DNA from 4 places in the Moellerella wisconsensis genome. Region 2 is predicted to be linked to each of the others. Evidence: predicted binding sites of a transcription regulator. Region 2 holds the regulator's gene; each other region holds the start of a gene.

Region 1 (4,180 bases), 360 kb from region 2:
GCTTTCATCAGCAACCGCTAATAAGGCTTCCAGTTTACGCAGCATACGGTCAGTACGCCAATCTTTGGCTAGCTCTACCGCAGCTTTAGTTAAGTGCCCTTGATGAAGTTCGAGTTTACGCTCAAACAATTCAAAAAGAGTAAATGCGTCAGCGGTGCCGCCTGCAAATCCTGCAATGACTTTGTCATTATATAATCGACGTACTTTGCGGACATTGCCTTTCATGACGGTATTACCCATCGTCGCCTGTCCATCACCACCGATTACGACTTGGCCATTACGGCGAACACTTACGATTGTAGTCATGAGTCAGCCCCTGGTTTCTCAAAAAATTATGCGGCTATTTTTTTAGCTACGATAGCCGCTACGATACATTAAAGAAATAGATGGGGGAGCGAGGGAGATTTTTCAACCCCCACTAGCGCGAAGAATACACCCAGATACGCCAACATCGGATGCACGGGAACGCATTTTATCGGCAGTTTCCTTGCTATAAGGGCCCAGCACGATACGATGCCAACCACCTCCAGAGCTAATTCGGCTTTCAATTCCTGAGAATGCCAATGTAGCGCGAACACTTTCTGCTTGCTCGGTTGTACGGAAAGAACCACATTGCACTAGCATTTTTTGGATATTCTCAACCGGTTTTTTCTCCGGCTTTACAGCAACGGATGGTGCAGGAGCCGCCGCTTGCTGCTGTGTTGCTGATTGCTGTGGTTGCTGAATAGTGCGTTTTTCAACTTTGGGTTCAATCCTGACTTCAGGTTTTTTCACTGGCGCAGTTGGAACCGGCGCTGGTTCATTAATAATTACCTGAGAGCGAGGAACCGGCTGTCCATTGTAAGGGATCTCTGACAACGTGGTGACTGGACGGCGTCTATCTGAATCTATTTGCTCCAATAATTTACGTTGTTCAGCGGTTAAATCTGATGGGCGTACGATATTCGTCCCACCGCTATTCAGCTCGGGAATATTTGGAATGTCGACACCGCGATTTTCCAGCTCCTTAATATAACGCCAGCGCTCTTCAGGTTTTGGCGGCAGGGTATTTGCTGGTTTTACCGATTTAATGGCTTCAACGGTTTGAGGTACATCTTTTTTATTTTGGGTAATAAAGAACAGCCCACCAATAAATACGATGACGATCACCACCGCAACAGTTAATGTTGTTTTGGATAATCCTTGAGGCTGTTTCTTTTTGCCCGGTCCTTTTTTTCGACGGGCGGCGGTGCGCCCGCGAGCTACGTAATCTCTCTGTGCCACAATGTTAATTCACTGAGTTATTAATAATAAATGTTATATACGGTGACACATGTTACTTAACCTGAGTCATTTTGCCTAGCTTTTAGGCGCTTGAGCACTCTCACGAATAATTAAATCAGCATCTAACAGGCAAGAACCGACATTAATATTGTGTCCTTGCAGTTGATCTAACAGCAATTTCATTGCCTGACTACCAATTTCAAAACGCGGTTGGCCGATAGTAGTAAGCGGTGGGTCACTATATTGTGAGAGTTTTAAATTATCAAAACCGACTACAGATAGAGCGCTTGGTAATTTAAGCCCCATACGCTTGGCTTGCCACATTGCGCCCAGTGCCATCATATCATTATGGCAGAAAATCGCGGTGGGGGGTTCTGGCATAGTAAGCAGTCTTTTGGTGGCTTTAGCTCCGCCTTCATGGCTGAAGTCACTACGGATAATATAATCTTCACGCACTTTATCGCCAGTGCGTAGCATGGCTTTTTTATATCCTTCTAAGCGATATTTACACAGCGGCATATCTTCTGGCCCAGTAATACAAGCGATACGTCGATGTCCGAGCTTCTGAAGATAATGGGTCGCATTAAATGACGAAGTTAGATTATCTATATGCACGGTGGGTAATTTTAGTTCTGGAGTAAATTCATTGGCCATGACCATTGGCGGAAGATTTTTTTGTTCTTCGGTCGATGCGTCAAAGGGAATATTTGAACCGAGCAGAACCATGCCATCAATTTGTTTGGTGATAATCAGATTAATAAAAGCATGTTCTTGTTTTTGCTGATGCTTACAGTCGCCAATTAAGATTAAATAGCCTTCTTGAGCGGCTACATTTTCAATCCCACAAATTACTTCACTGAAAAAAGGATCACTGATGTCAGGAACAATAACCAAGATTGTTTTCGATTCATTGCGTTTAAAATTACGCGATAAATTATGTGGAAAATAGCCGACATCCAAAACTGCTTGTTCAACCTTTTGTCGAGTTTGTGAGGAGACTTTTTCAGGATTCATCAGCGTTCTTGATACTGTGGCTGTTGATACCCCTGCAGCATCTGCAACATCTTTCATCGTGGCAGCCCCGCTATCATTTCGTTGTTCCACTACACATCCCTCGCGATTAAGTTAATCGATTGCTTTTTGAATAAACTTAAATGTCATGCAGCTACTCGAGGTAGCTAACATGATCCCTATTAGCTGGTTATTCTAAACTTTTTATAAACTTAAACTGTTACTTAGTTTGCATAAAAAGTGTGACTTATGTCATTTATTAGAGCTACTTCGCAAAAATAAAATATTAACTGGCTAAATAGTTAATCATGTTATTACTTCAAATAAGTAGATATCATAAAATTACCCGTCAGTAGGATCGACATCAATATTCCATTTTACTTTACGGCTTTCAGGGTAAGATTGGATTTCTGGGATCAATCGAGTCATTAGGCGTTGTAAATAGAGCCGTGAAGGATGTTGCAGTAATAATTGCCAGCGAAATCGCCCGCCGCGTTTCGCTTGAATTGCAGGTGATGGCCCCATAATCCATAATTTGTCATCACGATCAGGATGCTGTTCAATATAGTGGCGCAGATTGTGTAAAAATTGCGGGGCTTGTTGATTATTATGATCTTCTGAACGGATCATAATATGACTGGTATAAGGGGGTAATTGAACCGTACTGCGTTCTTCTAGGGCTTCTGTTGCAAACGCATCGTAACCTTGTTCTAGTAAGGTCATTAATAATGGATGTTCAGGATGATGCGTTTGTAAAAAGACATCTCCTTGCTTACCCGCCCGCCCAGCTCGGCCAGAAACTTGCACATATAATTGAGCAAAGCGCTCAGCAGCTCGAAAGTCGCTCGAAAAGAGTGCGCCATCGACATCTAATAATGCGACTAGTGTCACATCTGGAAAATGATGGCCTTTGGCTAACATCTGAGTACCAATTAAGATACGAGCACCTCCCGCACTAACTTCGTTTAATTGCTGTTCTAATGCGCCTTTGCGGCTGGTGGTATCACGATCAATTCGAGTAATGGGAGTTTGTGGGAAGATCTCCTGGATCCCTTCTTCCAGTTGCTCGGTCCCCATCCCGACGGGAACTAATTGGGTTGATCCACATTCTGGGCATTGTTTTGGCACGGGACGTTGGCTGTCGCAGTGATGGCAACGTAATTGCCGGTGATGTTGATGTAGCGTGTAATAATGATCGCAACGTGGGCATTCGGCTATCCAGCCACATTCATGGCAAATAAGAGCCGGCGAATAACCTCGACGATTAAGAAATAAGATTACTTGATTATCGCGGGCGAGATGTTCGCCAATATGCTGGATAAGCAAATGTGACAGTCCATGCTTTAATGGTTGTCCTTTTAAATCAATTAAATGTTGAATAGCAGGTTTTGCATTCCCTGCACGCTGAGTCAGGTTTAGCCGCTGATATTTGCCTTGTTGCACATTACACAGCGTTTCTAATGATGGTGTTGCAGTTCCCATGACAATTGGAATATGTTCTTTTTTGGCACGGAATACCGCCAAATCACGGGCGTGATAACGCCAGCCATCTTGTTGTTTATAAGAACTGTCGTGCTCTTCATCGATAATAATGATCCCCAAACGTGAGAATGGGGTAAATAAGGCCGAGCGTGTACCAATAACGATGGCAGTATCACCTCGCTGAGCACGCAACCAAACAGCTAATCGTTCGCTATCATTTAAACCGGAATGTAATACATCTACGGGGGCTTTGAAACGCCGGCTAAACCGACGAATAGTTTGTGGTGTTAAGCCAATTTCGGGGACTAAAACTAATGCTTGTCGTCCTTGGGCTAAAATATTTTCCAGTACGCTGAGATAAACCTCAGTTTTACCTGAACCAGTAATACCGGCTAATAACCAAGGTGAAAATTGATCATCTTGT
Region 2 (4,180 bases):
AAAAATTATGGCATGTTAGTAATATTTTTACTAACGAACCTGCGTTAACGTTGGCGCAAAAATTAATTTCTGCCACTTTTGCTGAAAAAGTATTTTTTGCCAACTCGGGCGCAGAAGCTAATGAAGCGGCTTTTAAGTTGGCACGCCATTATGCGATCACTAAACACAATCCGTATAAAACAAAAATTATTGCCTTTAAACAAGGGTTTCACGGGCGCACACTGTTTACAGTTTCCGTGGGTGGCCAGCCAAAATATGCTGATGGATTCGGCCCTAAACCTGCGGATATTGTTCATGTTCCGTTTAATGATTTAGCGGCATTAAAAGCGGTAATTGATGATCATACTTGTGCTGTAGTGTTAGAGCCAGTGCAAGGTGAGGGTGGGGTTATTGCTGCAACTACTGAGTTTATGCAGGGTGTTCGTAAGTTGTGCGATGAAAATCAAGCGCTATTAGTTTTTGATGAAGTTCAAAGTGGTATGGGACGGACAGGTAAATTGTTCTCTTATATGCATTATGGTATTACTCCAGATATTTTGACCACAGCTAAAGCGTTAGGTGGTGGCTTCCCGATTAGTGCTATGTTAACTACCGCAGAAATAGCACAAGCGATGGGGCCAGGAACTCACGGAACAACGTATGGTGGAAACCCATTGGCCTGCGCAGTAGGTAATGCGGCTTTTGATATTATTAATACGCCTGACGTTTTACAGGGCGTTGAAGTTCGCCGCCAGTTATTTATTAATTATCTACACGAGATTAATAGCAAATATGCCGTATTTGATGAGATCCGAGGCTTAGGTTTATTAATTGGCGCGGAATTAACTGGGCCATTGAAAAATAAATCGAAAGAGATATTACAAGCTTGCGCCCATGAAGGCGTAATGATGCTAAATGCCGGGCAAAACGTTCTACGTTTTACACCATCACTGATTATTCCTACTGAAGATATTACAGAAGGCATGAAAAAATTGGAGCTGGCAATTGCAGGTTTAATTGCATAAAAATGCAAATATTTGTTATTTGACAATAAACCAGTGCTATCGTGATGATAAGCACTGGTTTATCTCTGACACCGATTGATTTGCTATGGCGTAGATTGAACAATTAATTTTATACGCGCAGCTCAATGGCGATTTGTAACGTGATAAATCGTAATGTTTTATCACGCATATTTTGTACTACATTTTGTACTACAGTCTGTATTACAGAATGTTCTAATACACGGGTATTACTGGGCATTGAATATGTTTATCGTGTTCCGTAGACCACAATTGTTTTTCCATGCGCAGAAATCAGGTTTTGGTCTTCCAGCATTTTTAAAATGCGGCCGACGGTTTCACGGGAACATCCCACGATCTGGCCGATTTCCTGACGGGTAATTTTAATTTGCATACCATCAGGATGGGTCATAGCGTCAGGTTGTTTGGCTAAACTTAGTAGTGTCTGCGCAATACGGCCAGTTACGTCTAAGAAAGCTAAGTTACCTACTTTCTCTGACGTGGTTTGCAGACGGCTTGCCATTTGTGCTGATAAGCGCATCAAAATATCAGGATTAACCTGAATTAATTGACGGAACTTTTTATACGAAATTTCAGCAACTTCACAAGCACTTTTGGCACGTACCCATGCTGAGCGCTCCTGCCCTTCTTCAAATAACCCAAGCTCACCGATGAAATCTCCCTGATTTAAATAGGAGAGGATCATCTCTTTGCCTTCTTCATCTTTAATTAAAACAGCCACAGAACCTTTTACAATATAATAAAGTGTTTCTGCTTTCTCACCCTGATGGATCAGTGTGCTCTTGGATGGATATTTATGAATATGGCAGTGTGACAAAAACCATTCAAGAGTCGGGTCTGTTTGTGGCTTGCCGAGAATCATTCGCGTTATCCTCTGTATGTTATTGCAGCTAACTCGATAAATATAATTTTATTGAGTGGGTTAGCTTAAAGTCAGTAGCTTAACATATTAATAAGCCCAATGAGGCAAGTTAATATTAATCATATAATATATTTAACTATACTGTTCGGTATTGATCTTACCCCGTTTTAGCAGTTTATATTTTTAACATATTAATTACTGAAAGTCTTGGTTGTCTCGTTTCAGCTTAATAAATCTGTAATCAGATTGCCAGCGATTATATGAAAGGGTAGTCTTTTAGTTAATATAAAATCAATTTATATGGCGGAGTATTATCATGGAAGCAAGAGTTAAGTGGGTTGAAGGTCTTTCTTTTTTAGGTGAGTCAGCATCAGGCCATCAATTAATGATGGATGGTAATTCTGGAGATAAAGCACCTAGCCCAATGGAAATGGTTTTAATGGCGGTTGGCGGATGTAGCGCGATTGATGTGGTATCTATTTTAAAAAAGGGACGCAATGAAGTGACTGATTGTGAAGTTAAATTAACTTCTGAGCGTCGTGAAGAAATACCACGTTATTTTACTTATATTAATCTTCATTTTATTGTTTCCGGTAATGACTTAAACGATAAAATGGTTGAACGAGCAGTAAAACTTTCTGCTGATAAATATTGTTCTGTTTCTATGATGTTAGAAAAAGCGGTAAAAGTAACTCACAGTTTTGAAATTAGAAATCTAAAATAAATTTTATTTTTACTAAACTTTTTTAAAGTTTGATGCCCATCACAATAAATTATCAACAATAAACTGTTTTTAATAAAAGAGGGCATCAATTTAATTATTATTTCTTACCACTTATTAATTTTTCGACTAATGGCGTCATTATTAATTCCATTGCTAAGCTTAATTTACCGCCCGGAACAACAATAGTGTTCATTGCTGATATAAAAGATCCGTTGATCATCGATAATAAGTATGGAAAATCAATATGTGATAAGCCATTAAAGCGGATTACAATAAAACTTTCATCCTGTGAAGGAATGGCTTGGGCTTCAAATGGATTGGAGGTATCGACTGTCGGAACACGTTGAAAGTTGATATGAGTGCGAGAAAATTGGGGAGTAATGAAATTAATATAATCCCCCATTGAGCGCACCACTGAATCCATCACTGCTTCTCGAGAATGACCCCGTTCTGTCGTGTCACGAATTAATTTCTGAATCCATTCCAAGTTAACAATTGGTACGACCCCAACTAATAGATCAACGTGCTGTGCTACATTATGCTCCGGCGTTACAATACCGCCATGTAGGCCCTCATAAAAAAGAATATCCGTATTGTCGGGCAATGGTTCCCATGGCGTGAAAATTCCCGGCTGCAAGCCATAAGGGACGGCTTCATCGTAGGTATGTAGATATTTTCGACTGCGGCCAGTGCCCGTTTTAGCATAATCAACTAAGGTTTGTTCCAGTAACGAAAAATCATTAGCTTCAGGGCCAAAATAGCTGATATGGCGGCCTTGCTCACGGGCTTTGCGGATGGCCATATCCATTTCAGGTCGCGTATAATGGTGAAAACTATCACCTTCAATTGAAGCAGCGCTGATATTTAATTGATTGAATATTTTACGGAAAGCTACGCTAGTTGAGGTTGTACCAGCACCACTTGAACCAGTGACGGCAATAATTGGGTGTTTTTGCGACATTAATGGAGACTCCCTGTTACGCTTCCACAGGTTGCTCTATCGGTAAAATCGGTGATTAGACAGTGACAGAGTGCTGTGAATAATTACGGGCGAAATTGATCTTTCGGCATAAAATTAACCGATTCATGCAATTCTGACCAGACTAACACAATTTCTCCTGCGGCTAACTGCCGTTTTACATCATTCACTTTCTGTTCGAGCGATTTTTCTTGTGCACCATAATCAGTACCTTCGCGCAAAACAAAACTTTCTATCAAACTTTCTAGCGTATCAGCTGCGATATCTTGCCATGGAATAATCATAATTATTTTTTATCCAAATAAGGAGATAACCATTGTGGAATGCGCTGTTCTAACCACATTTCTGGGCGCTTGAATGTACCACTAACAAATCCCACATGCCCACCATGCTCAGTCATTTGATATTCAATGTTATCAGGTAATAACGCTAAATTAGGTACTACTTCTGGTGCCATAAAAGGATCGTCTTTAGCATGAATAATTAATGTTGGTTTGGTGATTTGTGGTAACCGAGGAAGGGCGCTACAACGGCGATAATAATCATCGGCATCGCAAAAACCATGAATTTTAGCGGTGATCACATCATCAAAA
Region 3 (4,180 bases), 1.7 Mb from region 2:
AAACCTTGCAGAGGAAGCTTTATGGATACGTTAGTCACAACATTAGTATTCGGTAATGATTTTATTAACGCGGTTAATCCTGCGCGCTTGATCCCGTTTAAATTTGAAATATATCAAAATGATCAGGGATTCTATCATCGTATGTATAAAGAAGTGGGGATGGCGGCGGCTAATCTAGGGCAGGTGTATAAAGTCTGGGCTTTTGAAGAGCAAAAAAGCTGGGAGCACGGAAACAAGCAAATCCAATTAGCCGATTATATTGCACATTGCCAAGATCTTTATGCGGGAAAAGTTAAAGACTAGCACGTAATAGGCCGCGCAAGCGGGGGGGCTAAAAAAGCCCTTTCAGGATAGGTGATGCACTGAAGGGGCTAAAATATCCTATTCAACAAGCAAGCTATTATCTTATTGGCGATAAGCTGTTTTAATTTGTTCTAAGGTGCTTTTATAGGTTTCTGCTTGGCTGCAATCTTCCATTGCGGCAACTTCACGATCCATCTTGATCAATATTTTACCGGCATCGGCTTGACCTAATGCTTTAAGCATATGAGTTAATAGATTTTTTAAACAAGTGACTTCGTCAGCCAATACATTGATATCTGCAGGTGTTGGGAAATTGTTTTTCATTGCTATATTCCTTGAAATTTACTGAATGATTGACTAATTTTACCATAAAAGAATCGGTTAAAATTTAAAAAAAACCAATTAAACATGACTATTAAATTTATCTAATTTATACAGTCTGGAGGGTAAACCATGCTGACGCAAGCCGAAAAAGACTTATTAGCCCAACGATTCCCTTATTTAACGGCTGTTCGCCCTGAAGATAGTAATAAAGGTACCTTTGGCACTTTGGGAATTATTGGCAGCGCTCCACAAATGAATGGCGCTTGTGTATTAGCAGGAAGTGCGGCATTAAAAACCGGCTGCGGTAAAGTTATTATTGGTTTTAATCAAAATAAATTACCCTTAGCAATAGTAGAGAATGCACCTGAACTAATATTAAATATTGCTAATGAGTTAATTAATAATAAGCATATCACCGCATGGGTGATTGGCTGTGGATTAGGAATACAATCAGCTGCGGTTATATTAATAAAAAATATGTTGCAGTATATTAATAATGGAGCCAAAGTTTTAATTGATGCAGATGGGCTGAATATATTATCAATACAGGCTGAAGCGATAAAATTAACTGAAAATTGTATTATTACGCCGCATCCTAAAGAGGCATCAAGATTATTAGCTTGTAGTGTGGAAAAAATACAACAAAATAGAGTTGAAAGTGCAATAAAACTAGCAGGAATATATCATTGTTGGGTAGTATTAAAAGGCCATGCAACAGTGATTGCTGCGCCTAATGGAAAAACTTGGATTAATGAAACGGGAAATTCTGGATTAGCGACTGCTGGGAGTGGCGATGTATTATCCGGTATTATTGGTAGTTTGCTGGCCCAAAATATCCCGCTTTCAGAAGCTGCACAGGCTGGAGTATGGTTACATGGTAAAGCGGCAGACGACTTAGTATCACAAGGTATTGGTCCGATCGGTTTGACTGCACATGAATTAATTAATTCTGTAAGAATGCTACGGAATCAGCTAGTTAGACGATAATGAGTGATTATTTTTGCCAATTAAATTGAATCGTTGTTCATTTTAAAACCCCTCATAAACGTGATATAGTCCACATATATTGCGTTTTCACTATTTTGTTAATGTGACATTTTAGTTTGCAATAACAAAAATGCCTGAAAAACTTATTGATTGTCCGTAGTACACAATAATATCTAATTACTATTGTGTATTTTATATATCGGCTATTACGTTATATATTAAGGGCTAAATATTGTGTGCCATGTTTTACGGATTAAGCAAATAAACTATGAACAATATATCACAGGTTTCTAGAAAAACGGCATGGACTCGGGTTATCGCCTTATCTATTGCTGCTTTTGTTTTTAATACCACTGAATTTGTGCCCGTCGCTTTATTAAGTGATATAGCGGAAAGTTTTAATATGTCAGCGGCACATACTGGGTTGATAATAACTATTTATGCTTGGGTTGTGGCATTAATGTCATTACCGTTAATGTTATTAACCAGTAAAATTGAGCGTCGAAAATTATTAGCGATTTTATTTATTATTTTCGTTATCAGCCATATCGTTTCAGGCTTCGCTTGGAGCTTCGAGGTATTGGTTGGCGGACGCATTGGGATAGCTTTATCACATGCGGTATTCTGGTCGATAACAGCCTCATTAGCTATTAGGGTAGCCCCGCCGGGCAAAAAAGCTCAAGCTCTAGGGCTATTGGCCACCGGAACTGCTTTAGCGACGGTACTTGGGTTACCGATAGGACGAATTATTGGCCAATGGCTCGGCTGGCGAGTTACCTTTTTATGCATTGGTGCTATCGCCTTATTTACTATGATTATACTGGTACGTTTTTTACCGAAATTGCCGAGCGAACATTCCGGTACTTTTAAAAGTTTGCCGATAATTTTAAAACGGCCTGCACTGGTTGGTATTTTCGCATTAACCGTGATTGTGATGACCGCACACTTTACGGCATATAGCTATATTGAGCCTTTTGTACGTGAAGTGGCTCGTCAAAGTGAAGATTTCACCACCTTGATTTTATTAATTTTTGGTGGCGCAGGGATTATTGGTAGTGTGATTTTTGGTCGCTATAGTAATAAATTAGGATTGGTTTTCTTACCGGCAGCGATAGCGATGTTAACCGTGAGTTTGTTATTTTTAATGAAGGTAGGCGGTGAAAGTTGGTCATTAATTCTGCTGACTATTTTCTGGGGAATGGCGATTATGTGTATTGGTTTAGGTATGCAGGTTAAAGTTATTGATTTATCACCGGATGCGACTGACCTATCAATGGCTATTTTCTCTGGTATTGTTAATTTAGGTATTGGTGGCGGGGCGTTATTGGGGAACCAAGTGATCACCCATTTAGGGATGACTAATATCGGCTATGTGGGGGCTGGGTTAAGCTTTCTGTCTCTGTTATGGTGCGTATATATCTTTAGGCGTTATCGTCAGGCGTTTAGTGAAATTACACCACCGGCAGCGAGTTCAACCTCTATTTAAATTAAACTACGTGACGCTGTCACGATAGACTTAATTCCGTACCGTGAGACTTGACGGTCGTATTCGAGTCAAATTTAGTCATATAACCCGAGTTTATCGTGCCTTATTTTATAGGCCATAAGCTCGGGTTTTTTATCTTAATTGTTCTGTAAAAAAATCTTGTGATCAATAAGTGTTATGTTATAACATAATCTAGAATCACATAACTTTATTGACAGGATCAGCTTTCATGACACGTAACTCATTGTTTATATCTTTAGTCGCCTTAGCGGGTAGTGTTTCATTTTTTAGTATTTCTGCATTAGCGCATGGTGGGCATAGCCACAGCCATCCGCCACAAACCGAAGAAGTACGTTTGGCAAGTGAAGGTATATTTAAGGATGATGCTGTCAAAAATCGGCCCTTGAGTAATTGGGATGGAGTCTGGCAGTCAGTTAACCCCTATTTATTAAATGGTGATTTAGATCCTGTTTTACAGGCAAAAGCGCAAAAAGATCCGCAAAAAAACGTGGAGCAATATCGTCAATATTATAAAATGGGCTATGCGACTGATATAGATATGATTGGTATCGAAGATAACGTGATTGAATTCCATCAAGGCGATAAGGTCAGCGCCTGTGAATATCATTATTCTGGTTTTAAAATATTACACTATGCTTCAGGTAAGAAGGGCGTACGTTATTTATTTGAATGTGCTAAAGGCGATGCTGATGCTCCGAAATATGTACAATTTAGCGATCACATTATTCAGCCGCAACAATCAGCCCATTTTCATATTTACATGGGAAATAGCTCGCAGGAAAAATTATTAGAGCAAATGGACAACTGGCCAACCTATTATCCATACTCATTAAATGCCGCACAAATTGTCGATGAAATGTTACATCATTAATATATTCAGCTATAAAAAATAACTTTTCATGATTAAAACCCACTTAAAACAGTATTAAGTGGGTTTTTTATCGTTTTTAGTGCTGATTAAGTGTGTTAAATTTCACCGTGCTTATTATTTGCTTTAATTTTAATATAGGTGAGAATATGAAAGGTCTGGGGCTATTAATTTTATCAATTGTCGCGGAG
Region 4 (4,180 bases), 1.3 Mb from region 2:
AGCTGATGTTGATGAAACGTACCAGCAGCAGAGTATCGATTTTAACGATCAGGTCGATGTTATTTTTGAACTGAAGCGCTAAGCCTCAGCTGTTTGATCTAACTCTTGTTTTAGCATATGGCGTCCTGTTTTTAGCAGGGCGTCAGTAACATTCTGCATAGTCCGACTTTCTGGTGCAAAACGGTGCCAATAAAGCATCCGTCGTTGATATAACCCCGGCGTTAAATCGATTAATTCGCCCGAATCTAATTCTTTGGCAATTTGTAAATGCGGGATCATACAGCAGGTCGATCCCTGTTTAGCTAATTGGACAAAGGCCTCAGAAGAATTAACGATATGGCAAGGAACACTGCCCGGTGATAATCCAAAGTTTTGTTGCAAAAAAGCCTGATGCATATCATCAAGATGATCGAAAGCAACCGCAGGGGCTTTTAATAACGCTGTACGGGTGACACCGCCCGGAAAGTAACGCTGAGCAAACTGAGGTGAAGCTACAAACAGATAATCTAAAGCCCCAAGTTTGTCGACTAAACAGCCTGGTAAGGGTTGTGGCTGAATACTTATCGCGCCAACCACTTCACCACGGCGTAATCTTTCTTGCGTCCGTGTTTCATCTTCAACTTGAATATTCAAGCGTATGGGGCTATTGATTAACACCGGATTTAATGCCGGTAATAACCAAGTTGCGAGGCTATCAGCATTCACAGCTAAAGAAAGCAATAACGGAGTAGAACCGCCATTTTCATCGCCAAGCCATTGTTCTTCAAGTAATTCAACTTGATGTAATAGCGCCAGCAGTTTTTGCCCTTGTTCAGTAGGATGTGGCGGAACGGTTCTTACCAGCAGCGGTTGACCAAATAAATTTTCCAATTGTTTGATCCGTTGTGATACAGCGGATTGCGTGATACACAGCTTTTGGGCAGCCCGTTCAAATCCTCGCTCGCGGATGACTGCATCCAGTGCCTGTAGCGCGCGATAATCAGGACGCTTCATCTCAGAACTCTCCTTTCTATAGTTTGTTTTTATTCTATTTTATTCTGTTGGTACTCTATTTTTACTATGCCATAATTTTCACCAGAACACTTGAAATATTGTTTATACTAATCAGCATAGTTCAAGTCAGTATATTTCAAATTAGTATAGTTAAACGCGATATTAGAATAATTGCTCTATCGAAGTGAAGCCACTTGATGTAGCTTCGACCCTGTTAGATATATCAACTTACCTACACAGAAAGGCTAAATATGACTCAGGATGAATTAAAAAAAGCAGTTGGTTGGGCAGCATTAGAATATGTCAAACCAGGAACAATTGTTGGCGTTGGTACCGGATCAACCGCTGCGCATTTTATTGATGCATTGGCTACGATGAAAGGCCAAATCGAAGGAGCTGTATCAAGCTCTGAGGTCTCCACCCAGAAATTAAAAGCGTTGGGTATTCCTGTTTTTGATTGTAATGAAGTGGATTCATTAGATATTTATGTTGATGGCGCCGATGAAGTTGATCACCATATGAATATGATCAAAGGTGGTGGTGCGGCACTAACTCGCGAGAAAATTGTAGCCGCGATTGCCAAGACATTTATTTGTATTGTCGATCAATCCAAACAAGTGGATGTTTTAGGTAATTTTCCATTACCGGTAGAAGTCATTCCAATGGCACGCAGCTATGTAGCTCGTGAATTAGTTAAACTAGGTGGAATGCCTGAGTATCGTCAGAACGTGGTGACGGATAATGGCAATGTAATCTTGGATGTACATAATCTAGCGATCGTTAATCCGCAGGAATTAGAACAAAAAATCAATCAAATTGCCGGCGTAGTGACTGTCGGATTATTTGCTCATCGAGGTGCGGATATCGTACTTATGGGTACTAGCGAAGGCGTGAAAACAATTAAAGCATAATTTACTATGATGTTTGTATTGCGGTCATTATAAGCTTCAGCGATTGGTATCATAACGCCTAATTTTGATTGGGCGTTTTTTTTTAAACTAACTTTCGGATTATTTTTGAATTTATTGAATACCTATAGTTAACCGATTTATCTATTAAAACCTTATCGTAAAAATATTTTAATTATTTATTAACCCGCTATTTTGGTGATATATATCACATAAATCATTCTGCAATTGTCTAAATCCTGATTTTATCTTATCTAGTTTCATATTATTTCGTATAACTTCTTTTTTACTGTTATTTATCCTACAGAGGAAGCAATCGATTGTATTGATACTATGCTGTTTTTTGTTATGTTGTTTATATCACTCCTGAACGTCACAAATACTTAAGCATGATAGGGTAGGGCAAATGGTCAAGGTATCTTTAGAGAAAGACAAAATAAAATTTTTATTATTAGAAGGTGTACATCAGAGCGCTGTCGATAATCTACGTGCTGCGGGTTACACTAATATCGAATATCATAAAGGTGCATTATCGGAAGAAGAATTAAAAGAAGCGATTAAAGATGCACGCTTTGTAGGGATCCGCTCTCGAACTCATCTTACTGAAGAAATTTTTGCGGTAGCAGAAAAACTGGTTGCAGTGGGTTGTTTCTGTATTGGTACTAACCAAGTTGATTTAAATGCAGCCGCAGTACGCGGTATCCCTGTATTTAATGCGCCTTTCTCCAACACTCGTTCTGTGGCTGAAATGGTATTAGGTCAACTATTACTCTTGATGCGTCGTATTCCTGAAGCCAATATGAAAGCTCATCGTGGTATCTGGGATAAACAAGCTAAAGGATGCTATGAGGCGCGAGGTAAAAAACTGGGGATTATTGGTTACGGGCATATAGGAACGCAACTGAGCATATTAGCAGAAAGTATCGGTATGGATGTCTATTTTTATGATATCGAGAATAAACTGCCATTAGGTAATGCAACTCAAGTCCGTACGCTAGCAGAGCTGCTAAATATGAGCGATGTAGTCACTCTACATGTTCCAGAAACCCCTTCTACTAAAAATATGTTTGCGAAAGAACAATTTGAGTTGATGAAGCCGGGCTCAATTTTGATTAATGCTTCTCGTGGAACCGTGGTTGATATTCCCGCGTTGAGCGAAGCACTAGAAAGCAAACATTTATCCGGTGCAGCAGTGGATGTCTTCCCTAGTGAACCTGCAAGCAACGACAATCCTAATGATCCATTCATTTCTGAATTAATTAAGTTCGATAATGTTATTCTAACGCCGCATATCGGGGGTTCAACCGTCGAAGCACAAGAAAATATCGGCTTAGAAGTTGCGAGTAAATTAGCGAAGTACTCAGATAATGGCTCGACGTTATCTGCAGTCAATTTCCCTGAGGTTTCATTGCCGGTACATGGCGATGATACTAACCGTTTACTGCACATTCATGAAAATCGCCCCGGCATGATGAACAGCATAAACCAAGTGTTTATGGAAAATAATATCAACGTAGTTGGTCAATATCTGCGTACTAGTGGAAATATTGGTTATGTGGTCATTGATATTACAACGCAAGAACCAAAACAAACGGGCGAAACGCTGCTACAGCTTAAACAGTTACCAGGAACAATCCGTGCTCGCTTATTGTTCTAAATTTATTGGTTATTTTTCGCCTTGTCACGGTGTTGACTGCGATAATATGTGATTAGAAATGTAATACGAAAAGTAGTTAACGTTGAATAAAGTCGGCATTGAGGATGAGTTCAGTGCCGGCTTTTTTGTGTGGTTATAAATCGAGTTAACGTTTGGTCTTTTAATGCATTTTTTTATTACCATCGCCAAATCTTTTGAGGGGTAATTATTTCTGGCAGCGGTATATCCCAAGTAGCGGAGGGTAATTTATCCACTTGTTGGCATTGATGTGCTAGCCCAATCGGATAAAATCCCTTTTGCTGCCAACCGGCTAAGATCCGGTCATAAAATCCTCCCCCCATTCCTAGCCGTTGGCCAATAAGATCAAAAGCAACTAACGGGATCAGCATAATATCTAATTGATTGAGCGGTAATACTTGCTGGACATCAAGTGCTGGTTGCTGGATATTAAAGCGATTTTTAATCAGTTGAGTTGTTGGCGTATAGGCTAAAAATAATAAACTGTGTCGATTAAAAGGGTGTAAGACTGGCAAATAAACTTGTTTTCCTCGCTGCCAAAGTTGCTGGATTAACGGCATAGTGTCGATTTCGCCATCAAAAGATAAAAATAACGCGATAGTTT

What was found. The regulator CRP, encoded in region 2, controls carbon source genes, mostly activating them, when cyclic AMP is high. The targets are predictions, from matches to a motif close to ATGTGANNNNNNTCACAT.
Region 1: cytR (DNA-binding transcriptional regulator CytR) is a predicted target of CRP. The motif match lies at 2,533-2,550, and genes of this name have one in related genera.
Region 3: MNY66_RS08660 (sugar transporter) is a predicted target of CRP. The motif match lies at 1,673-1,690, and genes of this name have one in related genera.
Region 4: serA (phosphoglycerate dehydrogenase) is a predicted target of CRP. The motif match lies at 2,098-2,115, and genes of this name have one in related genera.

What each region holds. Positions count from the first base shown of each region.
Region 1 is NZ_CP093242.1:3,488,992-3,493,171, reverse strand. Features, by position in the region: gene hslV (ATP-dependent protease subunit HslV) at 1-306, opposite strand, end outside; gene ftsN (cell division protein FtsN) at 409-1,263, opposite strand; gene cytR (DNA-binding transcriptional regulator CytR) at 1,339-2,334, opposite strand; gene priA (primosomal protein N') at 2,617-4,180, opposite strand, start outside.
Region 2 is NZ_CP093242.1:265,976-270,155, forward strand. Features, by position in the region: gene argD (bifunctional acetylornithine/succinyldiaminopimelate transaminase) at 1-1,004, shown strand, start outside; gene MNY66_RS17925 (hypothetical protein) at 1,114-1,242, opposite strand; gene crp (cAMP-activated global transcriptional regulator CRP) at 1,252-1,884, opposite strand; gene MNY66_RS01115 (OsmC family protein) at 2,201-2,608, shown strand; gene MNY66_RS01120 (phosphoribulokinase) at 2,706-3,569, opposite strand; gene MNY66_RS01125 (YheU family protein) at 3,653-3,871, opposite strand; gene MNY66_RS01130 (hydrolase) at 3,874-4,180, opposite strand, start outside.
Region 3 is NZ_CP093242.1:1,951,430-1,955,609, reverse strand. Features, by position in the region: gene MNY66_RS08675 (hypothetical protein) at 22-303, shown strand; gene MNY66_RS08670 (DUF2594 family protein) at 406-627, opposite strand; gene MNY66_RS08665 (NAD(P)H-hydrate dehydratase) at 757-1,614, shown strand; gene MNY66_RS08660 (sugar transporter) at 1,883-3,100, shown strand; gene zinT (metal-binding protein ZinT) at 3,330-3,992, shown strand; gene MNY66_RS08650 (SMR family transporter) at 4,139-4,180, shown strand, end outside.
Region 4 is NZ_CP093242.1:2,514,062-2,518,241, reverse strand. Features, by position in the region: gene MNY66_RS11105 (oxidative stress defense protein) at 1-82, shown strand, start outside; gene MNY66_RS11100 (LysR family transcriptional regulator ArgP) at 79-993, opposite strand; gene rpiA (ribose-5-phosphate isomerase RpiA) at 1,245-1,904, shown strand; gene serA (phosphoglycerate dehydrogenase) at 2,308-3,558, shown strand; gene MNY66_RS11085 (5-formyltetrahydrofolate cyclo-ligase) at 3,735-4,180, opposite strand, start outside.